4 regions of the Methylophilus sp. DMC14 genome follow, and region 2 is predicted to be linked to each of the others. Evidence: predicted binding sites of a transcription regulator. Region 2 holds the regulator's gene; each other region holds the start of a gene.

Region 1 (7,770 bases), on a different contig from region 2:
TCAGTGCCTCCTGAGTGACCAGTTGACGGCCATTTCTGAGTAGTTCGGCATGGCTCACCTCACTGTATTCCAGCGCATAGTCGGTACTCAAACGGTAAAAGCGGAAGGCAATTTCATCGGCTGTTACCGCAGGTGTAATGACTTGAATTTCTGGCGTCGCCACCACCTGTGCATAGCTAACGAGCGCAGGATGTTGATATCCGGCCAAGCCGCGCGCATCGGCATAAATCACCACGGCGCTATCCGGCTTGGCAGCCAATACTTGATCCACCTGTGCCTGTGCTTCGGCAAACACAAATTGCGGCCGCAAGGTATGCAATAAATCCAGTAACTGCGGTTGCGCAAAAGCCGGGTCCAGCGGCGCCGCCACGCCGCCCAGCCAATGGGCAGCCAGTGACAACAACAAGGCCTCGGGCCGCGGATCACTCAACAAAAATAAAGTGTCGCCCTGGCGAAAACCTTGTTGCTGCAAATACTGCGCGGCCTTTGTGACGTCCTCTTGCACCGCGAGCCAAGAGGCCTGCTGCCAGAGGCCCAGCTGTTTATGCCTGATTGCAACACGATGCGGCCGCTCCACGGCTTGCAACGTCAGCAAGTGGGGTAAAGTCTCTGCCATTGCCTGTTCCCTGCCGTTTCAGTTAAGCCGCTTTGGCCAAGGTTTTAGCTTCCAGCTCACGCACCAATGGCAGCACTTTTTCACCAAAATAAGCGACCTCTTCCTGAAAGTGCAAAAAGCCCGCCAATACCAGATCAACCCCAACGGCCTTCAAAGCGACAATACGCTCGGCAATTTGCTGGGGTGTGCCTATCAAATTGGTTTTAAAGCCATCGTTATACTGCACCAGGTCTTCAAAGCTCGACTTCGCCCAGTTACCTTCACGTTCTGGGCTGGCAGCGCCCGCATTTTTCACTTCATGGCCAAAGGCATTCACCGCTTCAGGGTTGGCTTTATCAATAATTTCCTTCAATACCGCTTTTGCTTCTTCTTCGGTATCGCGGGCAATCACAAAAGCATTAACGCCAATCTTGACGTGATGCTTATTGGCCGCGGCCTTGGCGCGAATATCGTCCACTTGGGCCTTGATCCCTTCCACGGTGTTACCGTTGGTGAAGTACCAGTCTGAGACCGCGGCCGCATTATCGCGCGCAGCACGTGAACTGCCGCCCTGGAAAATTTCTGGATGTGGCTGCTGCAAAGGTTTAGGTTTGAGTGAGTAGTTACTAAAGCGGTAAAAATCGCCTCTGTAAGTAAAGTTATCCTGGGTCCAGATCCCTTTGAGCGCATCAATGAATTCGCGCGAACGGCGGTAGCGCTCGTCATGATCCAGCCAATGCTCGCCAATCGCCGTAAACTCCCCGCGGAACCAGCCGGAGACAATATTCACCGCAATCCGTCCCTGGGTGAGAATATCAATCGTCGCCAATTGTTTGGCGGCCAACACAGGATTCCAGGGGCCAGGCAAAATGGCGGCAATCACTTTGAGTTTGGTGGTCGCCGCCAGCAAGGCATGCGAAAAAGATACCGACTCATGCTGAAACTCGGCCCCATACCCCGCTGTAAAACGGATTTGGCTCAATGCATATTCAAATCCGGCTTTTTCGGCAATTTGTGCCAGCTTGCGGTTGTAATCGATATCCCAACTGGTGCGCTGCTCAATGTTACTGACCACCAGGCCACCACTGACGTTAGGCACCCAATAGGCAAATTTAATGTTTTCTGTACTCATCTTTAATCTCTCCAAAAATCACTGAATTTAAATGGCTAATAACTTTTCCTGGCTCAAAAGCTCGCGATGTTTGAGCAAAGGCAGGGCACGCTCTACCGCTAGATCAATGCGCGCTTTCACCGCCTCACTCTTGATTTGATAATTTTCAAAATCCGCTTCAACGGCATATACACCGATCGGCAACGTGACTGCCTGGAAGAAGCTGAATAATGGGCGCAGCTCATGATCAATGATCAAGGCATGACGCTCAGTGCCGCCGGTTGCTGCCAGCAGCACGGGCACATCAATCAATGCTTCGAGATTGACCAGATCAAACAAATGCTTGAACAACCCTCCATAAGAGGCGCGATACACAGGCGTAGCCACCACCAGTAAATCGGCGGTTTCAATCGCCTGGATATCTTGCTGTACGTTGATTGGCAAAGCTTTGGGATCGTAGGAAGCGACCAGGCTGCCGGCGATTTCGCTTAACTCCACCACGTGCAGATCAATCGGGATTTGCTGCCCCAACTTTTGCGTGATCGCCTGCACCAGCGCAGCGGTTCTAGAAGGTAATTTATAGCTGCCGGAGACGGCAGTGACTTTTAAAGGACGGCTCATCATGACTCCTGAAATATCGGTGACTAATGTCGTTTGCACGAAAACTCGCAAACGACTCGCTTGCTAGAGTATTAGCACCATCCATGCCAGAGCATAATATGTTTATATTTCAATTACTTATGTAAAAAATCTCTTTTAATAGGTGTTGGATTCCAGCGCTAGTTGCTGATCAACTGCTGCTAAATCAGCAGTTTTGCGCGATCACGCTGCAGTTCGCTCCCACCCCACCCTCCAGTGGCTGCTGCTTTTAAAGCAGTCATTCAGCAGCAAACTGTTTCTATAGAGGCGGCAGCAGAGATGGATTTTTACATTTTCTTTTAAATTCAATGCTTTATTGATTGGCACACTAAATGCAACAGTGACTGCAGACGCATGGTGCCTGCTCGCCATGCCTTTATTGATCTCTTTTTGAATAAGGACTGACTATGACTGCACAAGCAAATAAAATTGCGCATTTGCCTGTAAACCTGCCGCGGCAACCCGCGCATGTGATTAAAAGTGACGCAGAAGCCTTGACCGTCGCCAAACAGGTGGCCAGCGAAATCGCTAAAGAAGCCTCCCTGCGCGACCAGGAACGCCGTCTGCCACGACAAGAACTCGACTTGTTTTCTAGCAGTGGCTTGTGGGGCATTACCGTGCCCAAAGAATATGGCGGCGCCTTTGTTTCCAACAAAACCCTGGCAGAGGTGATTGCCACCGTGGCCGAAGCCGACCCAAGTGTCGGCCAGATTCCGCAGAATCACTTATATATGGTGGAAGGCTTGCGCCTGGATGGCTCAGACTTTCAGAAGAAATACTTTTTTGAGTTGGTGCTGCAAGGGGTGCGCTTTGGCAATGCGTTCTCCGAAATTGGCACCAAGAGCGTCAATGACGTGAAAACCAAGCTCACGCCCACCAATAGCGGCTACTTTTTAAACGGCAAAAAATTCTATTCGTCTGGCGCCTTGCTGGCGGACTGGGTGCCAGTGGTGGCCAAGGATGAGCACGACAACACCGTGGTGGCGTTTGTCCCCGCTGGTGCCGAGGGCCTGACCATTATTGATGACTGGTCCAGCTTTGGCCAACGCACCACCGCCAGCGGCACGACCATCCTGGAAAATATTTTTGTGCCCAGCGAATATGTGTTGCCGCACCATCTGGCCTTTGACCGGCCGACCACCATGGGGCCGATTGCGCAGATTATCCAGGCAGCGGTGGATACCGGCATCGCCCGCGCGGCGTTTAAAGACACCCTGCACTTTGTACGCAACTACACCCGGCCATGGATAGATACCGACCTCGAACACGGCTACGAAGATCCACATACCATCAAAGACATCGGTGACTTGCAGATTCGCCTGCACGCCACCGAGGCTTTACTGGCACGCGCGGGTGAATACATAGACGAAGCGCAGCGTAACCCAAATGAAGACACTGTGGCCGAAGCCTCAATTGCAGTGGCTGAAGCCAAAGTGCTGAGTACCGAAACCGCCTTGTTGGCGGGCAGCAAACTGTTTGAACTGGCCGGGACCCGTTCTACCTTGGGCGAATATAACCTCGACCGCCATTGGCGCAATGCACGTACCCATACCCTGCACGATCCGGTACGCTGGAAATACCATGCCGTCGGCAATTACAGCTTGAACAAGGTGAATCCACCGCGCCATCCTTGGATTTAATCCAGAACGGATATTCAAAAACAAACAGCCCGATAAACGATCGGGCTGTTTGTTTTGAGGCTTAGCACAGTCTGCGCAAACGGCTTATAAAAGACTATGCCTCGTAGTACACACCGCTTACCAGCGATAGGTCGCTGTCAGCATGGCACGCCGTGGCTCGCCATAGTAGCAACTGCCAGAAGCGCAATTGGCGATATATTCTTTGTTGGTGAGGTTGCGCGCATTGAATGCCAGCGTCCAGTGCTGAAGATCATACCCGACCAAGGCATCCCATAAGGTATATGATGGAATCCGCTCGGATGCAGAATCAAAATTGCCACGGGTAGAGCCGTTATAGCGTGCACCCAAGCCCACTTTTAACCCATTATTAAAGCGGTAATCACTCCACACGGCGAGCGAGTTTTCCGGCGTGGCCAGTAAAGGCGTGCCTATCTGTTGCGGGTTGCTGCTGGCGGTGATTTCAACCTTGGGCGTATACGTATAGGCCGTAATCAGGTTCATATGTTCAATCGGCTGTGTTTGTATTTCGAGCTCCAGTCCACGCACCTGCATCTGCCCAGTTTGCCGGGGGCTAAAGTTGGGGTCGTAACTAATAATATTGTTACGTTCCAACTCAAACCATGCCGCACTGTACCTGTTTTTGCTGCCCGGCGGCTGGTAGCGCACACCGAACTCATACTGCTTGCCGGTTTCGGGTTTAAAGCCTTTGCCTGTTTGCGGGTTGATCGTCGTGGTGGGGATAAAAGATTCTGAATAGCTGAAATAAGGCGCGAGGCCATTGTCTGCCAAATAGAGCAAGCCAGCGCGGCTAGTAAACTTATGATCATTGTAGCGATCATCCGTGCCTGCAATACGCTCTGCATTCTCAGTGGTGGCATCGTCGTAGCGGCCACCCAAGGTCGCAATCCAATGCGAGCCCCATTTGATCTGGTCTTGCAGATAAAAACCGGTTTGCGCCAGTTTGATCTTGCTATCCGTATCAGGACTGCCCACAGGGATATTCTGTGCAGTCTCCGGGGCCAACAAATCCAGGTCTGGGGCACTGCCAGAATAGAATTGATTGCGGTCCCTGACCTTTTGGTAATCCAGGCCCGCCAGCAAGGTATGCTGCCAATCCCCCACCTGAACCCGCCATTGCAGCTGATTGTCGATGGTGAAGGCTTTGATGTGGTCAGGGCTACCGTTCATCTGGCGGCTGATATAGCGATAATTGTCTGGGTCAGCTGGAGCTGCAGGATTAACCTGGTTATAACCCAGTCCAAACACCTGCCAATACGACAAATCTACCTCGCTGTAGCGAGCATTCTGCCTAAAGGTCCACTGGTCATTGAAGCTATGCTCAAACAGATAGCCGACATACCATTGCTTCTGCTCAAAGCGGTTAAATTTTCTATCGCCGACAAAGGTCTTGTAAGGCAACTTTTCTCCCGATGGCGTGCGCAGCAGCGTACCCTGTTCTGGCAAGGCCCCGGCAAAGATTCCGCCATCCGAGTTCATATACTGCGACAAGACGGTCAAACTGGTTTTATCTGAAGGCAGAAAGGTAATTGACGGCGCAATAAACACCCGGTCATCCTTCATGCCTTGACGCGGCAAGTCGGCGTCGCGCACTAAGCCGGTAATGCGGTACAACACGGTGCCGTCTTCATTAAGCGGCCCCGAAAAATCACCGGCGAGCTGCTCACGCGAATAATTCCCCAGTTGCATCTGGATTTCTTTGAGCGGAGTCGCGGTGGGACGTTTGCTGACCACATTGATCAAGCCGCCTGCGGTACTTTGCCCATACAGCACCGAGGCCGGCCCGCGCAGGATTTCAAGGCGCTCTATGCCATAATTTTCGATTCTGCCGGTCGCAAACGTGCCGGCATTGCGCCACGGCAAGCTATCTTGATAAAAACCGGGTGAATACGCATCAATGCCACGCAAGGCAATCCAGTCATAGCGGGAATCCGGGCCGTAAGGCGCCACATTCACACCCGGTGTATAGGCCATGCCTTCACGCAGGCTTTGTGCGCCAATGGCCTGAATAAAATCTTTCGTCACCACCGAGACCGACTGCGGCGTTTCCATCACCGACGTATCGGTTTTGGTCCCCGTGGCTGATTGCTCGGCAATATAGCCTTTAATTGGGCTCCAGGCCGTTTCCTTATTGGCCGCGGCTGTCACTTGCACCTCGGGCAAAGTACTCGCCTTGGCCGACTGCGGGAGAATGGCATAACGGTGATCCCCGCGATGCTCAACTTCCAGACCCGAGCCTTTGAGTAAGGTGTCCAGCGCCTGCTGCACAGTAAACTTGCCATGCAACCCTGTGCTAGTTTTACCATCTGCCAGCGCAGCATTGGCTGACAGCAGAATGCCGGCTTCAGCGGCAAATCGGCTTAATACCTGACTCAATGGTCCGGCAGGAATCTGGTATTCCTGTGCCACCGCCTCTTTTTCAGCAGCATGCAATACCGGTATGGGTGTGAGGCTGCTGATCATCAGTGTCAGTAACGCCGCCCGGACATGCCGCGCAAGCGGCAAAGTGTGATGCGATTTCATTCAAGCTCCCTGTTAGGTTAAAAATAACGTGTTGTTATCTCTAAACCGAAACAGCCCGTTAAAAAGGGAACCTCCAGCGCAAAAAAATACAAGACCTTCACTCGCGCCTGATATCAAGCACAATCACAGGCGCTCAAGAAGCAGGGAGCAATTGAATATTGCCTTGCGCGTCGGTGTGCTGGCGAATGCCCAAACTATGGGTAATTTCCTGCAGCACCAGCGGCACGTTGGCAAACGGGTATGCGCCCATCAAGCGTAAATGGGCAATATCGGGGGCCACCGATAGCCTGGTTGAATGATAGCGTGCCAGCTCGGCAATAAAGTCTTTGAGCGATTGATTGTCCGCAATCAGGATGCCACGGGTCCAGGCTTCACGGGCAGGAAGCGCGGCCTGTATTGCACCGACGCTATACTGGTCAAAGTAGGCCTGCTGACCGGCACTCAACGTGATGGCGGTGCCTTGTGATGGCGTAATCGCCACCCGCCCCTCATACACGGCGAGCAAGCTACGCGTGTCCTCCTGGCAGACGGTAAAACGCGTCCCCAGGGCAGTCAAGCGCCCATGCTGCGTATCAACGACCAAGGGCCGCGCTTGCGGGTCATGGCCAGATTGCAGCAGTATCTCGCCGTATTCCAGCGTGATGCGCCGCAACATCCAGCCAAAGGCGACGCGCACCTGGGTGTCGGTATTGAGCCAGAGTTTGCCTTGGTCCGCCAATAGCACGCGATGCGTTCTGCCGGCTGGCGTACGGTAGGTGATGGCGCTGGCAGTGAGCGTCGTCAGCCAATCTTGCCAGGGGCTGTAGCGATGCAACAGGCTCACGCCCAAGTAAGTGACGCCCGCCAGGCCGAGCATTTTTAACGCCTGCCTGCGCCCACTGGAATGCAACAAGGCCTGATGCGAGGCCGACTTGCTTGCCACAGCATTGAGATTGGAGAAGGCGGCATTAATCGCCTCCACCTCGGCCCAGGCCCGTTGGTGGGCTGGGTGCGCAGTTAGCCACGCTTGCCAGGCCTGCCGCTCAGACGCCTCGGGGGCGTCATCACTGAGTACGGCAAACCATTCTGCCGCTTGCTGCAGCGCCAACTGTTCTACCGGCGACATCGCCACCTTAACGGCTGATGACTTCATGAGGTCTATCTTTCATCTTGCCATTGCCGGCGCAACAACAAGCAATGCATCATGGCGGTTGCCATATATTTTTTGACCATGCGCTCAGAGACCGCCAGCCTGTCTGCAATTT
Region 2 (7,770 bases):
TATCACCGCTTGTGCGGTGACTGTCGCGGAAAAGTTAAAAAAACAATCAAAAGCCTGCACCAGATGTAATCAAGTCACTGGTGCGTTTGCACTGCTTTTGGGAATCATTGCTACGCGTCGTTGCCGGGGGCTTAGTTGGGGTAAACGGCACCCAGAATGCGAGGCCCCGCCGCGCCGGTGACTGCGGCCAAATTGCCCGGCAAATGATCTACACAGCGTTGCGCCAGCCAGGCAAAGGCGACCGCTTCCACCCAGTCCACGCCAACGCCCAATTGATCCGTCAGTTGTATGGACTGGCCAGACAGCGCCTGCAGTCTATTCAGCAAGGCCAGATTATGCGCACCACCCCCACAGACGTAGACTTCCTGAGCCCCTGGGCAGAATCGCGTCAGCGCATCGGTGATGCTCACTGCTGTTAACTCAAGCAAAGTACGCGCCACATTTTGTGCACTGTCGGGGTACTGATGCAGCAGTTGCATTAACCAGGTGTCGTTAAACAGGTCGCGTCCCGTACTTTTAGGTGCGGCCAGTGCAAAATAAGGATCGGCCAACATGGCATTGAGCAAGTCTGGATAAGTTTTCCCGCCAGCTGCCCAGTGCCCGCCCGCATCATAGGGTTGGCCTGTGTGTTGCTGGGTCCAGGCATCCATGAGCAGGTTGCCGGGTCCCGAGTCAAAGCCTGTGACTTGTCCGCGTGCTGGTAGATCACTCAAGTTGGCAATGCCGCCGATATTAATGATGACGCGATGCCTGTCTGCACTCGTAAACACCGCCTGGTGAAAGGCCGGCACTAACGGTGCACCTTGGCCGCCAGCGGCAATATCGCGACTTCTGAAGTCGCCAATGACCGTGATCCCTGTTAATTCTGCCAAGCGGGCATGGTTGCCCAATTGTATGGTGTATGCCATGCCCTCTGCCAGTGTCGGACAGTGCCGGATGGTCTGGCCATGGCAACCGATGGCTGTCACGGCCTCGGCACGGATGTCGGCGAGCTTAAGCAGTTGCTTGACGGCTTGCGCGTAGAGTTCTGCGAGCTGGTTAGCAACCACTGCGGCCTCGTGTAACTCGTTATTGGCGGGCGTGTGCAAGGCCAGTAGACGCTGTTTAAGCGCGTCAGGGTAGGGCAGAAAATAGGTGGCCGTTTGTGTCAGTTGCTCGCCCCGTTGCGAGGTGAGCACGGCATCCACCCCGTCCAGGCTGGTACCGGACATCAGTCCAATAAACAAACGTGGCTGGGAGCGATCGGCAGAAACTTGCATGGGTGTCATTTTAACACTGCTCCAGCCGCGCTTACAGAAATGCATGGGATTACGTTAAAATAGCTGTTTTACTTATTTGAGACGGTGCCATCAGTGCGCATCGTTGTATTTGACGGATACCCGCATGACCGATACCAAACAACCCTCATCTGAAGTGCCAGCATTGAGCCCAGAAATTGCCAAGGCGTTGGCCATTATCAAGCGTGGTGCAGATGAGTTACTGATCGAGCAGGAGCTGGTCGAGAAACTGAAAACAGGCAAGCCGTTACGTGTGAAAGCAGGCTTTGACCCTACCGCGCCCGACTTGCACCTGGGTCATACCGTCCTCATTAATAAATTGCGCCAGTTGCAGGACCTGGGCCATCAGATTTTATTCCTGATCGGTGACTTTACCGGCATGATTGGTGACCCAACGGGCAAAAGCGCCACCCGTCCACCCTTAACCGTGGAGCAGGTCAAGGCCAACGCCGATACCTATGCCGCACAAGTCTTCAAAATACTGGATCCCACCAAAACCGAGATTGTTTTTAACTCCAACTGGTTAAGTGAACTCGGTGCGGCGGGGATGATCAAGCTGGCTGCCAGCAATACCGTGGCCCGCATGCTGGAGCGGGATGACTTCTCCAAACGCTTCAAGGGTAATCAACCGATTGCGATTCACGAGTTTCTGTACCCGTTACTGCAAGGATATGATTCGGTCGCCCTGCAAGCGGATCTTGAGCTCGGTGGTACCGACCAGAAGTTTAACCTGCTCATGGGGCGTGAGTTGCAAAAGCAGGCCGGCCAGTCGCAGCAATGTGTGCTGATGATGCCGCTGCTGGAAGGGCTGGATGGCGTCAATAAAATGTCCAAATCACTCGGTAACTACATTGGCATTAGCGAGGCGCCAGAGACTATTTTTGCCAAGATCATGTCGATTTCAGATGAACTGATGTGGCGCTATATTGATTTGCTGTCTTTTGCGACGCTGGAAACCATTGCCGAATGGAAGGCGCAAGTCGCCAGTGGCGCAAACCCCCGCAATATCAAGGTCGGCTTTGCCCAAGAAATTGTGGCGCGTTTCCATGGTCAAGCCGCGGCTGAAAAAGCCTTGCAGGACTTCCAGACCCGTGCCAAAGGCGGCATCCCGGATGACGTGCCCGAAGTTGAAGTGACCATTGAAGGCGACAGCATCGGCATTAGCCAATTGTTAAAACAGGCGGGCCTGGTTGAAAGCACCAGTGAAGCCATGCGCGCAGTGCAGCAAGGCGGCGTCAAGCTCGACAGCGTCAAGGTGGATGATAAGAATCTGCCTTTGACTAAAGGTGTGACAGTGATCGCACAGGTGGGTAAACGTAAATTTGCCAAGATCACAATCAGGTGATCGGAGCTGAGAAACAAAAAAGGCCGCATCTGCGGCCTTTTTTGTTTAGAGCGTTTTGCGCAAGTTCGCGGGCGGAATATTCAGGGACTCGCGATATTTGGCTATGGTACGGCGGGCAACGACGATGCCTTGTTGTGCCAGTGTGTCGGTGATCTGGTTGTCCGACAAAGGCTTTTTCGGGTTTTCTTCGGCCACCATTTGCTTGATCAAGGCTCGGATGGCGGTGGCAGAGCAGGAGCCGCCTGCGTCTGTGGCTACCGAGCTGCCAAAGAAGTATTTGAGTTCATAGACGCCACGCGGTGTGAGCATATACTTATGCGTGGTGACACGTGAAACTGTGCTTTCATGCAAGTCGAGTTCTTCGGCGATTTCACGCAGTACCAGTGGGCGCATGGCTATTTCACCATGCTCAAAGAAGTTGCGTTGGCGGTCTACAATGGCTTGCGACACGCGCAAAATGGTCGAGAAACGCTGCTGGATATTCTTGATCATCCATTTGGCTTCCTGCATCTGGCTTTGCAGGTATTGGCCTGAACTCTCGCGGTTGCGCTTGAGGATGTCCGCATACATCTGGTTGATGCGCAGTTTGGGGATCACGCCATCATTTAAGGAGGCGACCCAAATGCCCTTGATTTTTTTAACCACCACATCGTGCTGGATAAAGTGATCGTGACTAAAGCTGGAAAACTCGCTGCCGGGTCTGGGGTTTTGCTGGCGGATCAGGTGCTGCGCCGCCTTGAGTACCGCTTCATCGCAACCAAGCACCTTGCGCAGTTTGACAAAGTCTTTGTTGGCAAGCAGCGCCAGGTGGTCTTTGGCAATGGCAATGGCGGTTTGCAAGTGTGGCGTTTCTTGCGGCAAACGCGTCAGTTGCAAGAGCAGGCACTCGCGTAAATCGCGCGCACCTACGCCTACAGGGTCCAGATTCTGGATCAGCTTGAGGGCGGTTTCCAGTTCCAGCAGCTCGACCTCAAGTTCGAGTGGCAAGTGCTCCACAATCTCCTGCAGATCTTGCTCCAGATAGCCATCATCAGTGATGCTATCCAGTAGCAGTTTGACCAGGCTCATGTCACGTTGCGACAAATGTGCCAGTTGTATCTGGTCAATCAGATGCTCGCGCAAACTGATGCTGGTGGTTTCCTGTCTGGAAAAGTCACTGTCTTCGTCTTCCTGATGATTGCGTCCGGCTTCGTCCCAGTTGCTGGTGCTGCCAAACTCTTCATAATCATCTTCAAACTCTGGCGGCGTGAATTCCTCGTTTAAATTGGGCAGGTCGCTCTCGCTCCCGCCCAACTCATCGTGCAAGTCTTCACGCAGACTTTCTGCCGGTGCGGTGATCTCTTGCTGCGTTGCCATGTCAAACGAGCTGGCATCTGTCGGCTCAGCTTCTACAGTGGGGGGAGGCGGTGTGTTATCTTCAAACTCGCCTTCTTCACCGTCTGACATTTCCAGTAACGGGTTTTCCTGCAGGATGGTTTCTAGTTCCTGGTTCAGTTCCAGCGTGGAAAGTTGCAGCAAACGGATCGATTGCTGCAGCTGCGGCGTCAGCGCCAGATTTTGCGAAATACGTAATTGCAGGTTCTGTTTCATGACGGATTACAGCCTAAAATTCTTGCCCAGATACACTTCACGCACACCTTCGTTCTGAATGATTTCATCGGGCGTGCCTGCTGCAAACACAGCGCCTTCATTGACAATATAAGCGCGGTCACAGATGTCCAGCGTTTCGCGCACATTGTGGTCGGTGATTAAAATACCAATATTCTGACTGCTCAGGTAGCGGATGATTTTCTGGATTTCGATCACGGCAATCGGATCAATCCCGGCGAACGGTTCATCCAGCAAAATAAATTTAGGGTCAGTGGCCAGGCAGCGCGCAATTTCAACGCGTCGACGTTCGCCACCAGACAAGCTGACGGCCTGACTGTTGCGGATGTGCTGGATATGCAATTGATCCAGCAAGGACTCAAGCCTTGCCTCACGCTGCTCTTCCGTATAGGGACGGGTTTCAAGAATGGCGAGGATGTTGTCGGTTACGCTGAGCTTGCGGAAAATGGATGCTTCTTGGGGCAGATAAGCCAGGCCCATGCGCGCGCGCTCATGCATGGGCGCGCGGCTCACGTCGGCGCCATTCAGCGTAATGTTGCCTTCATCCAGCGCAACCAACCCTACAATCATGTAAAAGCTGGTGGTTTTGCCTGCCCCGTTGGGACCCAGCAAGCCGATCACTTCGCCACTGCGTAACTCAAGCGTCGTGTTTTTGACGACGGTACGGCCCTGATAGGTTTTTTTCAGGCGGTTAACCTGCAAATGGTTCTGATCTGCTGCCATGGTTTCCATCTTTAAGCTTACTCTTTGCCTTGCTCACCAGTGTTTTCGGCAGGGGCAGGTTCGACCTTGAGTTGCAAGGAGCGATTCATCCGTAATCCCTGTTGAGAGGTTGGCTTGTTGTCAATGACAGGCGGTGTGGTTTTATTTTTAGGCTGTATGGTGGCCTTGACGCGGCTGCCAGCCGTTCCGTTCGGGTTGGCTTTGGTGCCGCCAATCACCTCGGCATACTCGGCGTTGGCGTCGTAGCTGATGTAGTCCCCGGTCACGATGTCTTCACCACGTTTAACCCAGGCATTGGTATACAGTTGCACTTTATCCATGCGGGCGTTGTATTCGATACGTTGACCACTGCCTTGCATCCACTCGTCTTTACCGGTACGTTTTTGTTTGAACGTGGTGGGGTTGCCGGTACAGGTGCTATGTTGAAAGCCGTCCTGATCCTCGCGTACGATCATTTTGTCCGCCTTGATTTGCAAAGTGCCCTGATTAAGAATCACGTTGCCCGTGTAGATACTGATTTTTTTAGCATCGTTCACGGTCACGGTATCCGCTTCAAGCTCTATCGGTTGATCTCGGTCAGATTCTTCGGCCAGCACACTCAGCGGCATGGACAATAGCGCCCATACGCTCATGCAGATCGCTAAAAATAAGGGCTTGTGCGTGTTCAACTCATTTCTCCATAATCAACGGTCATTGGCGTTCTGTGTTTGACGCCTGGGCCGGGCTTGCCAAATTGCTGGCGACGGGTGGACGCTCATAATGCACATGCACCCGGTTAAACAATTGCATGGTATCAGCCCGGTTATCAAAACGCATGCCCGTGCCTGTAATCACTGTCGCCGGTTTTTGGCGGATGACCACCGGCTGGTCTGTGTGTGCCACCTCGGTGTCCGGCTCCAGCCAAAGCCGCTCGGTTTGCATTTGTGTTTCTGGCTTGGTGGCAGAGGCTTGGCGGATCACCTTGACCTGTTTGCTAAACTCCACCAGTTTACCATTGGCGGAAACACGTCCTTGCTGACCATAAATTTGCGTGTAAGGCTTGTTCAGGCCAAACTGGGTAAAGCGTGGCCGCTGCAATTCTGTATAGTCATTGGCAGGAAAGTGGCGCATTTTTGCGGCCGCCAGCACATATTTGGTATTACCGGACGCATCCGTGCGGGTACTCACAAAGTTGTACAACATGTAGTCCGGCGCTTGGCGATTAAGTATGTTCATTTTGAGTGCTTGCTCTTGTACATTCTGGTTAATCCAGAATGTCAGCAGCGCCAGCAACAGCATTAACGCAATCGGCAACAAAATGGGGTGTTTAAGCATGCCTGAATTCTAATGCCTGTTTAAGCTAAACGACTTTGGCTTTCAATAAGTCATGCATATTGAATGCCCCTACCAACTGCCCTTGGGCATCTACTGCCAAAAAGCCATTTATTTTGTGCTGCTCCATCATGTTAACTGCTTCAACCGCCATCTGATTCGTCTCCAGCAAATACGGCTGTTTGTTCATCACGGTATCAATGGATGCCTGTGGATTGTTCTTGCCCTGCATAAACAAGCGGCGCAAATCGCCATCGGTAAAAATGCCTATTGGGCGTTGCGCGTGGTCCACAATAGCCGTGAAGCCCATGCCCTTGAGTGAAATTTGCGTGATGGCTTCCTGAATGGAGGCGTGTTGATCGATTTGGGGCACGGCCGCGCCGGTGCGCATGACATCCTTGATGCGCACCAGTAGCCGTCTGCCCAAGCTGCCACCGGGGTGCGAACGGGCGAAGTCTTCGGCAGTGAACTCACGCAAATCGAGCACGCAGAGTGCTAAAGCATCGCCAAGGGCCAAGGCCGCTGTCGTGCTGGCTGTGGGAGCCAAGCCGAGTGGGCAAGCCTCATGGCTCACGGCAGCACTCAAATGCACTTCCGACTCACGTGACAAGGTGGAGTCTTCGCTGCCCGTGATGCTCAACACCCGAGCACCGATGCGGCGGATCGCCGGCAAAATATTAATAATTTCATCACTCTCGCCAGAGTTGGACAGCGCGATCACCACATCTTCTGCCGTAATCATGCCCAAGTCGCCGTGGCTGGCCTCGGCCGGGTGCATGAAAAACGCCGGTGTGCCGGTACTGGCCAAGGTGGCCGCAATTTTGCCGCCGATATGGCCGGATTTGCCCATGCCCGTGACCACCACCCGGCCCTTGCAGGCCAGAATCATATGCACGGCAGCCTCAAAAGCCGAGCCAATGCGGTCTGCCAGATGCCTGATTTCATCGGCTTCGTGCAACAACACCCCTCGTGCGCGCGACACGATATCGGGTGTTTTAACAAGATGGATGCCGGAATTTGCTGTCATCATGGCGGGTAAGTATAACAAGCGAGTTGCCTGACAATAAAGTAAAACACCCTTTTTTTACGGTTTTTTTATTCTCAGGCACATTTTTTGCATAAAACAAAGTTTTGTGGCACGATGCATCATCCTGAAACAATTGCGTTTCATAATAGACCTTGACCCTTCAGCGCTGGCTGATGGCGATCAAACCCCTGTTTGACCGGCTTGGTATAAATGCGTTAGAGCTTTGCATGTTTGATTCCCTGATACATCTTTTATTACTGCTGACCAGCTCGGTCTTCGCCGTGGGCTTGTTCCGCATCCTCGGCTTGCCTGCCATGCTGGCCTATTTTGTCATCGGCATCGTGCTGGGCCCGCACGCCCTGGGCTTGCTGGAGGATGAAGAGTCCGGTCGCCAGGTGGCCGAGTTTGGTATCGTGTTTTTGATGTTTAGCATCGGTCTCGAGTTTAGTCTGCCTAAGCTGTATGCCATGCGAAAAACG
Region 3 (7,770 bases), on a different contig from region 2:
GGCATCATCGGTAATGTCTGTTTGTAAAAACAGAATGTCCGGGCTGATGCCAGCCGCCACCGTCGCCCCACGTGCATCAATATCCACCGCCACCACTTTTGCGCCCGCGGCGTGGAAGGCTTCGACCACGGCCGCACCGATCAGCGTGGCACTGCCGGTGACGATGACGACTTTGTTTGCGATCCCTTTCATGGCACACCTCATGCATTGGCGCTGAGTGACCAGTTGGCCATCAGCGTGTTGGAAGGAAGGTTGGGGTCCAGCAGTTTGCGTGCTTGCTCGACCCCGCAGATGGCTGGAATCAGGGCGGGATCAAGCAGTCCCGCTTGCACCAGCACGCTGGCCTGATCCCAGTAAATATGTTCGTTAAACAGCTTGTCACCACGGAAAGTCACCACCACCAGCATGGGGATTTCAATCCGGCGCCCGGTCGGCGGCACATTCGGCAGCAACCAGTCAATCTCGCAGTCGTGCGTAAAACTAAGCACAAACTCATCCACCATGCGGTCTGCACCGACCACGCGTGAAATTGGCGTCATTTGCATGTCTGCCGGGTTATTGTGAATAAAGTGATGCTGATAAAAGCGACGCAGCATGGTGTAGCCGACCCCGCCCGTCATGGTGGGCACATGATTCACATACGGCTGGGCGACCATGGTGGTCATGGTGGCATCGGCATCGCGGGTGGCAAATTCGAGCGCAAAGTGATGATCTGCAATCGCACTCAGGTCATAATCCGGCCCCATGGCTTTACGCAAGGCGCCCAGGGTGCGGCTATATGCCATTTGTGCCGAGGGGGCGTGGTAATGCGCACCACCCAGGCGGGCAAACGCATGATCTACACCGGCATACACATAGGTCTTCGCCAGCGGCTGTGTGCTGGCTGCAGCCAGAATCTCGGCTTGGGCCGCAGGTGGGCAGAAGGCATCTTTCTCAGCAATATGCAGGGTTAACGGGCAACGTAGCGCAGCCATCTGTGGCAAGGCCTGCTCTATACCTACCCCGTAGTAACCCACCGCCACATCGGCATCGGTCTGACTGGCCGCCAGATAAGCCAGCTTGCCGCCCAGGCAATAGCCCAGCACACCCACCTTGCCACTGGCCCCTGCCATGCCACGCAAACAGCTGATGGCCAATTGGACATCCTGCATGCCGGTAGCTTCATCAAACCGCTGGTAATAGCCCAACGCGGCCGGCATATCCTCGGCTGCATCGGTCAGGGTAATACCAGGCTGCAGGCGCCAGTACAAATCTGGCACCAGCACCATATAACCCTCTTCGGCATACAGGTCGGCAATGGCCTGCATATTGGCATTCACGCCAAAAATTTCCTGGCACAACACCAGGCCCGGCCCGCTGCCGGTGGCTGGCAGGGCCAGATAGCCTTTAAAGGCCGGGAATTGCGCGCTGATTTCTATCATTTGTCCCATTTTTCGTCTCGCTTGCTCGGTTGAAGGGTGGGAAGGCAAGTGATCACCTTCGTTGTGGTTGCTACTTTCTCGCAGCGTAGACGGCGGGGCTATCCGCTCCGTGCAGCCACTATCCGCATTGCGCAGCCAAATGCAGCACGCATGCAAGTTGTTGCCGAACGCGGATAGTGCAGGCAGTTTCTGGATAGTCGGCAAACTTTGCTCGCTCAATACTGCACCCGACGATACAGGGATAGGCCCTGTATGATTTTTTTAAGCGCAAAGGAAACCGTATGAATATTGCGATTGTGGGTGCCGGGTTTGCCGGTTTGAGTACAGCAAAAGTGCTGACTGCATTTGGTCACCAGGTCACGGTGTTTGAGAAGGAGGCGGATGTCGGCGGGGTGTGGAGCGCCTCCAGACGCTACCCTAACCTGACCACACAAAATGTGAAGTCCACCTATGCCTTTTCAGATTTCCCCTATCCCAAGCATTACCCTGAGTGGCCGAGTGGCGAGCAGGTGCAGCACTATCTGGATGCCTATACCAAGCAGTTCAATTTTGCACACCTGATCAGCTTGAATACCGAAGTGAAATTGGCCACACCGGTTGGTCAAGGCTGGCAACTCACCGTCAAGACCGAAGGCAAAGCAGAGGAAACGCGACATTTTGATTTTTTAATTGTCTGTAACGGAATTTTTTCGCAGCCCATGATCCCGGACTATCCGGGTGCAGCCGAATTTACCGCCGCAGGTGGCCGTATTTGCCACACCAGCGAGTTCAAGGAGCTTGCAGATGCCAAAGGCAAACATGTGCTGATTGTCGGCTACGGAAAATCTTCTACCGATGTGGCACAAGCGGTTTGCCAGCAAGCGGCGAGCACCACGGTGGTAGCCAGACATTTGATCTGGAAAGTGCCAAAACGACTCATGAATGTGCTCAATTACAAATACCTGTTTTTGACGCGCATGGGCGAAGGCTTGTTTAAATATATCCGCCTTAAAGGCATAGAGCGCTTTTTGCACGGCATCGGCAAACCAATCCGTAACAGCATGTTGAATCAGGTGCAGTGGGTCATCAACCGCCAATGCCGCCTCGAAAAACTGGGCCTCAAGCCTGACCAGCCACTAGAATCGATTGCGCGCAGTACCGTCAGCCTGGTCACCGAAGGTTTCTTTGAAAGCGTGGAAGCGGGTCATATTGACGTTGCAAAACAAAACAGCATCACAGGATTTAGCATTGAGCATGGCGTGCGTTATGCACATTTAACTGATGGCCGCCGTTTGCCTGCCGACATTGTGATTTGCGGGACAGGCTGGCATCAGCGTGTGCCTTTTTTGAACGATGACGTGATGAAACATGTGACCGATGCAGAAGGTAATTTTGTGCTGTACCGGTCGATGGCACCGGTTGGCATGTCAGGTCTGGCGTTTAATGGTTATAACTCTTCATTCTTTAGCCAGCTCAATGCCGAAGTAGGCGCTTACTGGCTGGCCGACTGGATTGGTGGAAAGATGAAGTTGCCGACCGCAGAAGCACAACGCAGCACAATCAAGGAACGTCTGGCATGGATGGAAGCGCGTACAGAAGGCAAACACTCCAAAGGCACCAATATCATTCCGTTCTCACTACATCATATTGACGAGTTGTTATCGGACATGCGCCTGCCGCTGGGCGTCGCGACCCGCTTCAAGCAGTGGTTTTTACCGATTGATCCAGCGGATTTTCAGTATTTGCACAAGGCCCTGCTGCAACGCCATCAGCCTCATGCTGCACAGAAGATGCCGGTACAGACCAAAACCGTTTGAAGGGCGTAGCCTCCGCCGCTCACAGGCGGAGGCCTTGAAAAGGAGTGTCTTATGATGACGTGTATTATGCTGGTGAACGCTGAGCGCCAACAAATGGCCACGGTGGCGGAAACCCTGGCATCATTAGCGCAAGTGACAGAAGTCTATTCAGTGAGTGGTCAATATGACCTGGTGGCCGTCATACAAGTCACCGGGCCCGAGGCGCTCTCTGCACTGGTGACCCATCAACTGGCTGCCATCAGCGGCATTGTGAGAACCGAAACCATGCTATCACTGCGCACATACCGCAAACAGGATCTGGACGCCATGTTTGATATCGGGTCCAGTTAATATCGGCCACCAACTCAAGTTTGGTGAGGCAAGCGTGGATGCGTTCAAAAAAATACGGCCAGTGACCTGGCCGTTACCTCACACCCTTGTAAAACATCTCGCTGTCAAAGGCTAAGGTCAACATGCAACCTGCCTGACGGTGCATCTGCATACACCGCCGATGGAAATGATGTATCAAATCCATTGATAGCAAACATTGTATGCAGGCATGTTTCACGTTCATGCCTAAATCAGGCCCGTAAAATCAGGGTATTTTGACCAATCGCATGCGCGCCTGAATGGTAGCGGCGTGGCGATTTAAATAGCGGGTACTGCGGTGCAGATCATAAAAACGCGGGTTAGGAATCATGGCTGCCAAGCGCGCCGCTTGGGCGGGTGCCAGACTGGCGGCCGAAGCGTGAAAGTAATGCTTGGCCGCCGCTTGCGCCCCGAACACGCCCTCGCCCCACTCAATCACGTTCAGGTAGATTTCCAGAATCCTGCGCTTGGTCATGAGCTTTTCCAGCATAAAGGTAATCACCGCTTCTTGTGCTTTGCGCCAGGGCGTGCGATGCCCGGATAAAAACAAATTCTTGGCCAGTTGCTGGCTAATGGTGGAGCCGCCAGCGACGATTTTGCCCTTCTTGAGGTTTTTCTCAAAAGCGGTTTCGATCCCGACCCAGTCAAAGCCTTCATGGTCAACGAATTTGCTATCTTCCGCCGCAATCACTGCGCGTTTTAAATGGTTGCTGATCTTGGCGTAAGGCACCCACTGCTGCTGTATGGTGGCTTCGGGATGGCTTTCTTGCATCACTTCCAGCCGCGCCTGCATGAAGGCAGTGGCGCCTGGGTTGTGATCTACCCACCACAAAATATGGCTGAGTATCCAGACCTGATACAACAGTACCCAGAGTAAAAACAGGGCAAAAAACAGCTTGATGCTTTGTTTCATGACAGAAATGAAGATTAGCGGAATGTCTGAATCACTGGGGCCGTGTCAGGACGCAATCCATGCCAGATAAAAAACGCTTCTGCCGCCTGCTCGATGAGCATACCCAAGCCATCTGCCACCTGTGCGCCTGCGGTACGCGCCTGCTGCATAAACGGCGTCTCCCGGCCGTACATCATGTCGTAAGCCAGGGTATGCGTGCCAAAGACATGCGATGAAAGCTGTAACGGTGTCTCAGACAATCCCGCAGAAGTGGCATTAATGACCACGTCATAGGCCTCGGTAAGTGCTGCAAACGTGGTCACGGCCAGCAAGACGCCACATTGCCCCCCCGCGTCCGCAAACTTATCCAGCATGGCTTGCGCCTTGTCCTGTGTGCGGTTAGCAATGGTCAATTGCGCCGGGCCTTGTGCAATCAACGGCAGCATCACGCCTTGCGCAGCGCCGCCTGCGCCCAGCAACAAGATTTTTTTTGCGGCCAGGGCCGTCTGGTGATGTTTGAGAATGTCATTGACCAGCCCACAGCCATCGGTATTGTCGCCCTGAATTTGCGTTTGACCAAAACTGAGGGTGTTCACTGCCCCGGCCGCCTGCGCGCGTTCAGATAAAGTCTGGCTTAAGTCATAGGCTTCAAATTTGAATGGTACCGTGACATTTGCGCCCACATACCCTTGTTGCTGCAATTGCTGCACCGTGGACGCAAAGCCATCCAGAGGTGCCAACACCTTTTCGTAAACAATCGTCTTGCCAAATTGCTGCGCAAATGCCTGGTGAATCAACGGCGATTTGCTGTGCGCAATCGGGTGGCCAATGACTGCGTATTTTTCAACCGACATAGCAAGATCACCTAGTTGGACCAGGGCAAGCCTGCATGTTTCCAGCCATTGATCAGGGTTCTTTGCTTGGCCTCATTCGCTTCGCCTTCAAAGCCTTCGAGCATATTGTAGGCGTTGGGATATCCGAGTTTTTGCGCCAGCAAGGCAGCATTATGGCTGCGGCCACCCGTGCGGCACATAAATACGACGGTGCGCGCAGGATCAACCAACGCCTGTAACTGATCGGCAAACTCAGGATTGGCAATCATGCCTGGATAAAACGCCCATTCCAGATGGGCCGCCATTGGCACGCGCCCAACCAACTCCAACTCGGCACGTGAACGCACATCCACCAATACCACGTTCTGATCCTGACTAACCAGCGCGTACGCCTCCTGCGGCGTGACGGCTCCCGCGTAAGTCAAGCCATTTTGTTCTGCGCGCTGAGCGGCTTGTTGCAAGATTTTTTCAACACTCTCCAAATGACACCTTCACTCTTTCAATCACTTAGTTAAACCGCGAGTATACCTGTGAAAGCCATGCAAACACATTTAGCACCATTTTTGTGCTCAATTTGTTGCAGTGCACCTAATTAGTGCCCATTGATTTTGCTTTTTTATGTCAGATATCTCATATCCATGCAAAATGCCTGTTTTTGGGTGGCATGCTTCCTGCTACTATTACATCCTAAGATTCAATGGAATTCGTAAACCAAAAATTCCACATATCTATTTGTTTTGCTAGTTTGTGTTTTTATATTTGCTCACGTTCCGGGACATCCGCAACATGTCCCTTTTTTGCGTGCGCAAGTTGAATCATTTTAGATCTTGATCACTGAGGAGAATGTAATGTCCGTTGCAAACGTAATGAAACTGGTTGCGGAAAACGACATCAAATTTGTTGATTTCCGTTTTACCGACACCAGAGGTAAAGAGCAGCACGTGACCGTGCCAGTGTCTGCCTTCGACGAAGATAAATTTACCGAAGGTCACGCCTTTGATGGTTCTTCCATTGCTGGCTGGAAAGGCATTCAAGCCTCTGACATGCAATTGATGCCTGATGCAAGCACCGCATTCATCGATCCATTTTTTGACGAACCGACCTTGGTTCTGACCTGCGACGTAGTAGACCCTACTGATGGTAAAGGCTATGACCGTGACCCACGCTCCCTGGCAAAACGCGCTGAAGCTTATCTGAAATCCAGCGGCCTGGGCGACACTGCTTACTTTGGTCCAGAGCCAGAGTTCTTCATTTTTGACAGCGTACAATGGGATGCCACCATGGGTGGTAGCTTTGTGAAAATCAACTCCGAAGAGGCCGCTTGGTCCTCAGGTGAAAAATTCGAGGGCGGCAACACTGGCCACCGTCCAGGCGTTAAAGGCGGCTACTTCCCAGTGCCTCCTGTCGATTCATTGCATGACATCCGCTCTGCCATGGTCATGACTTTGGAAGAATTGGGCGTGCCTGTTGAAGTGCACCACCACGAAGTGGCAACAGCGGGTCAATGTGAAATCGGTACTAAATTTGCGACCTTGGTACAGCGTGCTGACTGGACGCAAATCCTGAAATACGTAGTGACTAATACTGCACACGCTTACGGTAAAACTGCTACATTTATGCCTAAACCGATGTTTGGTGACAACGGCTCCGGTATGCACGTACACCAGTCAGTATGGAAAGATGGCAAAAACCTGTTTGCAGGTAACGGCTATGCAGGCCTGAGCGACTTCGCTCTGTACTACATCGGCGGCATCATCAAGCACGCACGTGCACTGAATGCGATTACCAACCCAGGCACCAACTCATACAAGCGCTTGGTTCCACACTACGAAGCACCAGTCAAACTGGCTTACTCAGCTAAAAACCGTTCTGCTGCGATTCGTATTCCATTTGTGCATTCAGACAAAGCACGCCGTGTTGAAGCGCGCTTCCCAGACCCGATTGCTAACCCATACTTGGCTTTCTCAGCCCTGTTGATGGCTGGTCTGGATGGCGTTCAGAACAAGATTCACCCAGGTGAACCAGCGACTAAAGACTTGTACCATCTGCCACCAGAAGAAGATGCATTGATCCCAACGGTATGTTCATCTCTGGAACAAGCATTGGAGTATCTGGATAAAGACCGCGAGTTCTTAACACGCGGCGGCGTTTTCTCAGACGACTGGATTGATGCATACATTGCATTGAAAATGGAAGAAGTCACTAAACTGCGCCAAACACCACACCCAGTGGAATTTGGCCTGTACTACTCTTGCTAATCACAAGAGCACGCACTAAAACAGGGCAGCCCAGGGCTGCCCTGTTTTTTTATGTGCGCGCTGTTCCGTCAACGTTTTTAGGCGAGCAGACGTTGATACCCTCAACGATCTACTCTAAACTATTGCCATGAAAAGACTTTTTTACATTTGCACCTTCGCGCTCATGTGCAACCAAAGCTGGGCAGATATTTACAAATATACCGACAGTAACGGCGTCACCAC
Region 4 (7,770 bases), on a different contig from region 2:
GTGCGCACACTGGGTGCCATGCGCCTGCCTCGGCAGGCTGGGCGTTTGTTGCTTGTAACTGATTCATAGACGGTTTCCTTGATTACTCTGTTGCTGCCAGGATGGGGATGACCTTGGCGGCAGGTACGGTCTGCTGTTTTTCTGCGGGCGTGGCCGGGCGGATCTGGTTGCGCTCATTGACGAAGACAATATTGTCGTCACCTGCCACACTATTGACGAAGCTGCGGAAGCGCTTGCGCACTTCGGGGTCAGTAACGGCGGTTTTCCACTCGTCCTGATAGTTGTCTACCACGTGTTGCATTTGGGATTCCAGTTCAGCGCCCAGCCCTAACGAATCCTCAATCACGACTTGCTTGAGGTAATCCAGGCCGCCTTCGAGGTTATCACGCCAGGTGCTGGTGCGTTGCAGGCGGTCAGCCGTGCGGATATAGAACATCAGGAAGCGGTCTATCATGCGGATGGCGTCTTCTTTGCTGAGGTCGCTTGCAAGCAGCTCGGCATGGCGTGGCTTCATGCCACCATTGCCGCACACATAGAGGTTCCAGCCATTTTCAGTCGCAATCAACCCCACATCCTTGCCTTGCGCTTCGGCGCATTCACGCGTGCAGCCCGAGACACCAAACTTGATTTTGTGTGGGGCGCGCAGGCCTTTGTAACGGTTCTCCAGCTGCACGGCCAGGCCGACACTGTCATCCACGCCATACCGGCACCAGGTGGAGCCGACACAGCTTTTGACGGTACGTAACGATTTGCCGTAGGCATGACCAGATTCAAAGCCGGCAGCAATCAACTCTTCCCAGATATTGGGTAATTGCTCCACGCGGGCGCCAAACATGTCCACGCGTGCGCCGCCGGTGACCTTGGTATACAAGCCATATTTTTTCGCGATCTGGCCGATGGCGATCAGGCCATCAGGCGTGACTTCGCCGCCCGGCATGCGTGGCACCACCGAGTAGCTGCCGTCTTTCTGGATGTTGCCCAAGAAGTAGTCATTGGAATCCTGCAAGGACGCCAGGTCTTTTTTCAGGATAAATTCGTTCCAGCATGAGGCCAGAATGCTGGCGGCGGTGGGTTTGCAGATATCGCAGCCCAGGCCCTGGCCGTGTTTATGCAGTAACTCATCAAACGATTTGATCTGGCCCACACGTACCAGGTGGTAAAGCTCCTGGCGCGAGTAGGGGAAGTGTTCGCACAGGTGATTGTTGACGGTCATGCCCAGTTTCACCATCTGTGCTTTCATCACCTGCGTCACCAACGGCACGCAGCCACCACAGGCGGTACCGGCTTTGGTGCAGGACTTGATGGCGCCTATGCTGCAATTGCCAGCCGCCACCGCTTCGCCAATCGCGCCCTTACTGACATTATTGCAAGAACACAGCACCGCGGTATCCGGCAGGGCATCCACGCCCAGGCCAGGTTTTTCCTTGCCATCACTGGCTGGCAGAATCAGGAATTCAGGATTTTCCGGCAGCGGCATTTCGTTGATGGTCATCTGTTGCAGCGTGCCGTATTCATCGGCATTGCCAATCAGCACGGCGCCCAGCAGTTTTTTGCCATCTTCGCTGACGACGATTTTTTTGTATATATTGCGCACCTCATCGGTGTACTGGTAGCTTCGGCAGCCATGGGTTTTGCCATGGGCATCGCCCACGCTGGCAACGTCCACCCCCATCAGTTTGAGCTTGGTGCTCATATCTGCGCCCTGGAAAGTGGTCGATGTTTCACCCAGCAGGTGTGCGCAGGCAGTACGGGCCATGTCATAGCCAGGGGCGACCAGGCCGAACATCTCGTCGTTCCAGCTGGCACATTCGCCGATGGCGTAAATATTGTGGTCACTGGAGCGGGAAAAGTCATCAATGGCGATACCGCCACGCGCGCCGATGGCCAGGCCGGATTCACGTGCCAGTTCATCGCGTGGACGGATCCCGGCAGAGAACACGATCATGTCGGTTTCCAGCCAGGTGTCATCAAAAAACACCATGCGGTGGCGTGCAGTCGCTCCATCGACAATCGCCGTGGTATTGCGGCTGGTGTGCACGTGTACACCCAGCTCCTCAATTTTGCTGCGCAGCACTTTGCCGCCCGCTTCGTCTACTTGCACCGCCATCAAACGGGGCGCAAATTCAACCACATGGGTTTCCAGGCCCATGTCTTTCAATGCCTTGGCGCATTCCAGGCCCAGTAGGCCACCGCCAACGACGACACCGCTCTTGGCGGTTTTGCCTGCTGCCGTCATGGCTTCGAGATCTTCAATGGTGCGGTAGACAAAACAGTTTTCACGGTCACGCCCGGTGACAGCAGGGACAAATGGATAAGAGCCTGTCGCCAGTACCAGCTTGTCGTAGGCCAAGATCGTGTCGTCTGTCAGTGTAACGGTATGCTGGTGGCGGTCAATCTGGCTGACGCGTGCATTGAGGCGCAATGTCAGGCCCGGCCGGTCATAAAACCCAGGCTCGACCAGCGACAGGTCTTCCGCCGTGCTGCCCGAGAAAAAACTGGAGAGGTGCACGCGGTCATAAGCCGGGCGTGGTTCTTCGCCCAGCACGGTGACTTGCAGGTTAGCCGCGGCCAGGTCAGGGTGGCGTTTCACCAGCGCTTGCACAAAATAATGACCCACCATGCCGTTGCCGACGACGAGGATGCGTGTGTGTTGATTCATCTTGTATTCCTAATCAGATGCAAGCAGGCAGTGTCACGATGTTTTCATGTCAGTTGCGTGCATTGCGTTACCAAACTCAAAGCCTAAAAACAAAAACGGCGTCCATAGCCTATGCCGCGATTGCACATTGCAATCCTGCGAAACAAGCTATGGACGCCGTTGTCCAGTATGAGATTTGCCGACGATGGAAAATCTCTGATTTAAAAATGGCATGATAAAACGCCACTTTGTGATAAAAAAGCAATTGGCATGCCAACCGCCAGGATGGGGGCGCAGATGAATCAGGATTTATGCTAAGTCATTGTTCCTGATGTGTTTTATCTGCGATATTGCGTGTATGTTTGAGCTTGCGGGCACCGTGCGATCCATCTGCCATTGGTTTGGTGCACGCTAATGAGGCATGTGCACAGGATTGCACCATCCTTGGCGCAATCCTGTGCAGACAGGCGATCAACTGCATTCAGGTGCGCGCGTGATGTCCTTATCCCGCATGGGTTTTGCCATGCAGTTTGACCAGCCGCTTGAGTTCCGGCACGCAGGAGCCGCAACTGGTGCCACATTTCAGCTTGGCTTGCAGCGTCGGTAAATCCGCTCCCATTTGACAGGTCTCGATAATCTCGTTTTCTGAGACATCCAGGCAGTTACAGACGATCTTGCCGCGTGATTTTTGTCCAGTGGGGGGCGCCGCCAGCGGCGCCAGTGCCCATTTGCGCAATTCATCGGTGAACTGGCCTTCGAGCATGACTTGCTTGAGCCAGTCTGCGGCCAGCATTTCACCAATCAGGCGCACCGCGCTGACTTGGCCTTGCTCGACCAGAATGCGTTTACTGATGCCGCGTTTGACATCATCCAGCCGTAGCATGGGCGCATCTTCTACCATGCCAAGCAACTGATCCAGCCGGGCGATCAGTTGGCTATCTGGGGCAGCGTGGTGCGCCGCGCGCAGAATCAGCATGCCGTTGCCACGGCCATACAGTCCCACGGTGGCGTAATCAAAGGCCACCAACAGCGCGCGGATGTCGGCGAGCAAGTGCAGGTCGTTGCAGCTGCGCATCACCGTCATTTGCCAGGGCAAGCTCAACTTTTCGATCTTGACCGCCGTGTGCTTGAGTTCCGGTTGCTTGGAGGTTTTATCAAAAGCCGGTGGCATCAACACATTCACGCCCAAGCCGTGCATAAACTGGCTGCCCCAGTGCATGGGGATAAACAGCTCGGCCGGTTTGACTTCGTCTGATTGCTGCACCTTGATGATTAACTCGCCGCGCTTGTTACTCAGTTTAACGATGTCGCCCTCGCTGATCTGGCGACGTTGCATGTCATCGGCATGCATGGAAACCACTGGCTCTTCGACATGGTTATAGAGCTGCGCCAGCGTGCCGGTGCGGCTCATGCCATGCCATTGGTCGCGCAGGCGGCCGGTGAGCAGGCGGAAGGGATGGCGCGCGTCCGGCTTGTCAGCGGTTGGTTTATACACCGCGCTGACAAAATGCGCCTTACCGCCCGGTTTCTGGAACACGCCATCGGTGTACAAGCGGGCTTCGCCCTGGCTGGCGCCCGATTTAAACGGCCATTGTTGTGGCCCGCGGGTTTCCAGAATCTGGTAACTCAAGCCAGTGATATCAAGGTCGCGGCCACGCGTGCTTTCACGGTGCTCGTTAAAAATGGTTTCGGTATTCGGGTAGTTAAACAGGGTGTCTGGTTTACCCAGTTTTTGTGCCAAACGGTGGGCAAAGTCGACCACTGCCTCCCAGTCATGACGGGCTTCACCCGGCTTGGGGGCGGCTGGCTGCACGCGCGTGATGCGGCGCTCCGAATTGGTGACCGTGCCTTCTTTTTCGCCCCAGGTCGAGGCAGGCAGAAATACATCCGCATAGACATTGCTGTCGGTATTGTTAAACGCATCTTGCAACACGACCAGCTCAGCCTGTTGCAGGGAGGCCAACACATTGTTGAGGTCTGGCATGGAGTGGGCGGGGTTGGTGCAGGCAATCCAGATCGCCTTGATCTCGCCGCTTTTAACCGCCTCAAACATCTCTACCGCGGTTTTGCCCGGCGTGGCCGGGACGTCGGGCACGCCCCACAAGCGCGCGACTTCTGCACGGTGTTCGGCATTGGCGAGGTCGCGGTGGCCCGACAGCAGGTTGGCCATCCCGCCGACTTCGCGGCCACCCATGGCGTTGGGTTGACCGGTCAGCGAGAATGGGCCTGCGCCGGGCTTGCCGATCTGACCGGTGGCCAGATGCAGGTTGATCAGCGCGGCATTTTTTTCAGTGCCATGGATGGACTGGTTCAGCCCCATGCAATACATGGACAAGGTCGGGCCCGCACCAAACCACTTGGCGGCCTGGATAATATCGGCCTCAGGCACGCCACAAATATCGGCTACCATCTTGGGCGTGTATTCGCGCACGGTTTCCTTGAGCGCTTCAAAGCCTTCGGTATGGTTGCGGATATAAGCCATATCGAGCAAGCCTTCCCACAGCATCACATGCAACAGGCCGTTAAACAGCGCCACGTCGGTGCCGGGCAAGATCGCCAGGTGCAAGTCTGCCAGCTGTGCGGTATCGGTGCGGCGCGGGTCTACCACCACAATTTTCATGTCCGGGTTGTTCGCCTTGGCATCTTCAATGCGGCGGAACACAATCGGGTGGGCAAAAGCGGTATTGGAGCCGGCAATGAACAGGCATTGCGTATGGTCGATATCCTCATAACAGGCCGGTGGTGCATCGGCGCCCAGCGTGGCCTTGTAACCGGCGACGGCAGAACTCATGCACAGGCGCGAGTTGGTATCGACGTTGTTGGTGCCAATCAGGCCTTTGGCCAGCTTGTTAAATACATAATAATCTTCAGTCAGCAACTGGCCGGAGATATAAAAAGCCACCGCATCCGGGCCATGGGTGTTGATAATCTCGGCAAAGCGCTCAACCACATGATCGAGCGCGGTATTCCAGCTGACGCGCGTACGCGGCAGGTCACGCGACAGGCGCAGTTCCGGGTAGAGGGCGCGTGCGTCCAGTTTGGCGGTCAGGTGCAGGGTCGAACCCTTGGTGCACAGGCGGCCAAAGTTGGCCGGATGCTCGGGGTCACCTTTGACATCGACAATCTGCTGGCCCTCGGTGGTAATGATGACGCCACAGCCGACACCGCAATAGCAGCAGGTGCTGCGGGTTTCACGTCGTTGCGGATGGAAGGAGACCGGTACTGCGGTGAGCAGATCGTTTGCAGTCTGGAGTTGTTGCTGTTGCGACATAAGGGAGCTGTCCGTGTTGCCTGAAAATTACGGGTTTAATTGCAGATAGACCATGCCATCTTCGACCTTGACTGCATAGCAGGCGGTCTGGCCGACATCGGGCGCTTCGGCCTGGCCATCGACCAGGCTGATTTTCCAGCTATGCAGCGGGCAAGCGACTTTGTCACCATAGACCAGGCCTTGCGACAGCGGGCCGCCTTTGTGCGGGCAACGGTTGTTGAGCGCAAACACGCGGTCATCTTCAGTGCGGAACACACCAATGTCGGTCTCGCCATGACGCACCACACGTGCGCCCAGGGCAGGGATGTCGTTTAGCGGGCAGATTTTCGTCCAACGCATTTTTTTCCTCTTTTCCAATTTGTTACTGGCCTTATGAGACCAGTAACAAATAAATCAATAACACATTCACGCACAATGAAATGATGGCCAGCCACTGCCATTTGACCAGCCGCGCGCGGGCAATCAGTGGCGTGCGCGGGATGACGATGGGTCTGAGTTCGCCATGCTCTAGCGCCAGCAGCATTTCTTCGGCGGTTTCAAAGCGGTGTTCCGGTTTGCGGGCAATCGCTTTCAGAATCAGGTTTTCTAGCCAGGCCGGAATCTCGGGGCGGTAGCGGCTGGGGCGCACCGGTTCACCAAAGCGCGGTGACTGGAACGGCTCGATTTCGCCATAGGGATACTTGCGTGTCAGCAGGTGATACAGCGTGACGCCTGCGGCATAAATATCCGCCTGGCGGTCGGCCAGTTTGCCGTCAAACAATTCCGGCGCCATATAGCTGGGCGTGCCGGGATTTTCCATCTGCTCGGGCATGGGCAGCGTGGTGTTAAGCGCGACGCCAAGGTCGAGGATGCGCAACCGTGTATCGCTACCCAGGTGAATATTGGCCGGTTTGATATCGCGGTGCACAATATTGAGCCGGTGCAGCATGCTCAAGCCACGCAACAGATCCTGGCCGATATTGGCCACGCCATTGATGGTGAAGTGATGGCCGGCATCCAGCCGTTGCTGCAAGGTGGCCCCTTCATGCCAGGTCATCACATAATACAAATGCGTGCGCTGTTCACGCGTGAGGGGCAAAATTTGCGGCACACATTGCGACACCACGCGCTTGCCCAGCCACTCTTCATTAAGCAGGGCTTCGCAACTGGCCTTATCTTCCGCGCGGGCGGGTTGCAGGGTTTTCAGCACAAATAATTGCCCGGCGGCATTTTTTACCTGATATAACAAACTGATGCGTGCATCATGTAACACGCGGGTGACGGTGAAGCCATCCAGGGTGTCGCCCACCGCCAGCTTGGGCGGCACCGGCAGGCTCAAGGCATCGGCCAGCATGTCGGTCAGGTGGTCTTGTCCCAGCTGATCGATCCGCACCACCACGGCAGAGGCATTATCCTGACCGCCTTGTTCCAGCGCTTGCCGGGTCAGGTGTTCGGCCATCAACTGCGGTGTATGGTAAAGCATCAATATTTTGTGCAGCTCGGCCTCGCCCAGTGCGGCCCACACACCATCACTGATAATGGCATACACATCGCCGGTTTGCAGCAGGCCTTCGGCATAATCCACGCTCAACTGGTCATCGAGGCCGACTGCACGCTTGAGTACATGCCGCATATCTGGCCGGTCCCAGACATGGTCGGTGGTCAGACATTGCAGAGACTGCTCGCGCAGGCGATAGATGCGGGTGTCGCCGACATGCGCCAGCACATAGCGCTGACCGCGCAGCACCAGCATGGACAGCGTGGTCGCCATGCCGGCCATCTGGCTGTGTTTGCGTGCCTGCGACAGCACCCAGCGGTTAGCCGCCTGAACCACCTTGTCCAGCGCATGCTGGATCGTCCAGGTATCGAGCGTGGCGTAATA

Evidence for each region. Region 2 encodes sigma-54, which starts transcription at its own class of promoters, with help from an activator protein. Its sites were predicted from a motif close to TGGCACNNTTCCTGCT; they were not measured.
Region 1: the regulator sigma-54 is predicted to act here: its motif matches at 2,401-2,416, upstream of msuE (FMN reductase).
Region 3: the regulator sigma-54 is predicted to act here: its motif matches at 5,951-5,966, upstream of glnA (type I glutamate--ammonia ligase).
Region 4: the regulator sigma-54 is predicted to act here: its motif matches at 2,940-2,955, upstream of nirB (nitrite reductase large subunit NirB).

What each region holds. Positions count from the first base shown of each region.
Region 1 is NZ_JBQUZA010000001.1:855,866-863,635, reverse strand. Features, by position in the region: gene ACT53C_RS04180 (AMP-binding protein) at 1-616, opposite strand, end outside; gene sfnG (dimethylsulfone monooxygenase SfnG) at 639-1,727, opposite strand; gene msuE (FMN reductase) at 1,755-2,366, opposite strand; gene ACT53C_RS04165 (SfnB family sulfur acquisition oxidoreductase) at 2,753-3,985, shown strand; gene ACT53C_RS04160 (TonB-dependent siderophore receptor) at 4,103-6,526, opposite strand; gene ACT53C_RS04155 (FecR domain-containing protein) at 6,660-7,658, opposite strand; gene ACT53C_RS04150 (sigma-70 family RNA polymerase sigma factor) at 7,664-7,770, opposite strand, start outside.
Region 2 is NZ_JBQUZA010000002.1:459,736-467,505, reverse strand. Features, by position in the region: gene ACT53C_RS06530 (anhydro-N-acetylmuramic acid kinase) at 132-1,259, opposite strand; gene tyrS (tyrosine--tRNA ligase) at 1,384-2,622, shown strand; gene ACT53C_RS06520 (RNA polymerase factor sigma-54) at 2,668-4,212, opposite strand; gene lptB (LPS export ABC transporter ATP-binding protein) at 4,219-4,962, opposite strand; gene lptA (lipopolysaccharide transport periplasmic protein LptA) at 4,971-5,585, opposite strand; gene lptC (LPS export ABC transporter periplasmic protein LptC) at 5,644-6,267, opposite strand; gene ACT53C_RS06500 (KpsF/GutQ family sugar-phosphate isomerase) at 6,293-7,294, opposite strand; gene ACT53C_RS06495 (cation:proton antiporter) at 7,519-7,770, shown strand, end outside.
Region 3 is NZ_JBQUZA010000001.1:819,008-826,777, reverse strand. Features, by position in the region: gene ACT53C_RS04045 (SDR family oxidoreductase) at 1-192, opposite strand, end outside; gene ACT53C_RS04040 (dienelactone hydrolase family protein) at 201-1,640, opposite strand; gene ACT53C_RS04035 (flavin-containing monooxygenase) at 1,703-3,217, shown strand; gene ACT53C_RS04030 (Lrp/AsnC family transcriptional regulator) at 3,269-3,547, shown strand; gene mtgA (monofunctional biosynthetic peptidoglycan transglycosylase) at 3,792-4,478, opposite strand; gene aroE (shikimate dehydrogenase) at 4,493-5,311, opposite strand; gene ACT53C_RS04015 (rhodanese-like domain-containing protein) at 5,323-5,772, opposite strand; gene glnA (type I glutamate--ammonia ligase) at 6,139-7,548, shown strand; gene ACT53C_RS04005 (DUF4124 domain-containing protein) at 7,676-7,770, shown strand, end outside.
Region 4 is NZ_JBQUZA010000008.1:85,918-93,687, forward strand. Features, by position in the region: gene nirD (nitrite reductase small subunit NirD) at 1-67, opposite strand, end outside; gene nirB (nitrite reductase large subunit NirB) at 83-2,659, opposite strand; gene ACT53C_RS13870 (nitrate reductase) at 3,141-5,909, opposite strand; gene nirD (nitrite reductase small subunit NirD) at 5,937-6,248, opposite strand; gene ACT53C_RS13880 (bifunctional protein-serine/threonine kinase/phosphatase) at 6,280-7,770, opposite strand, start outside.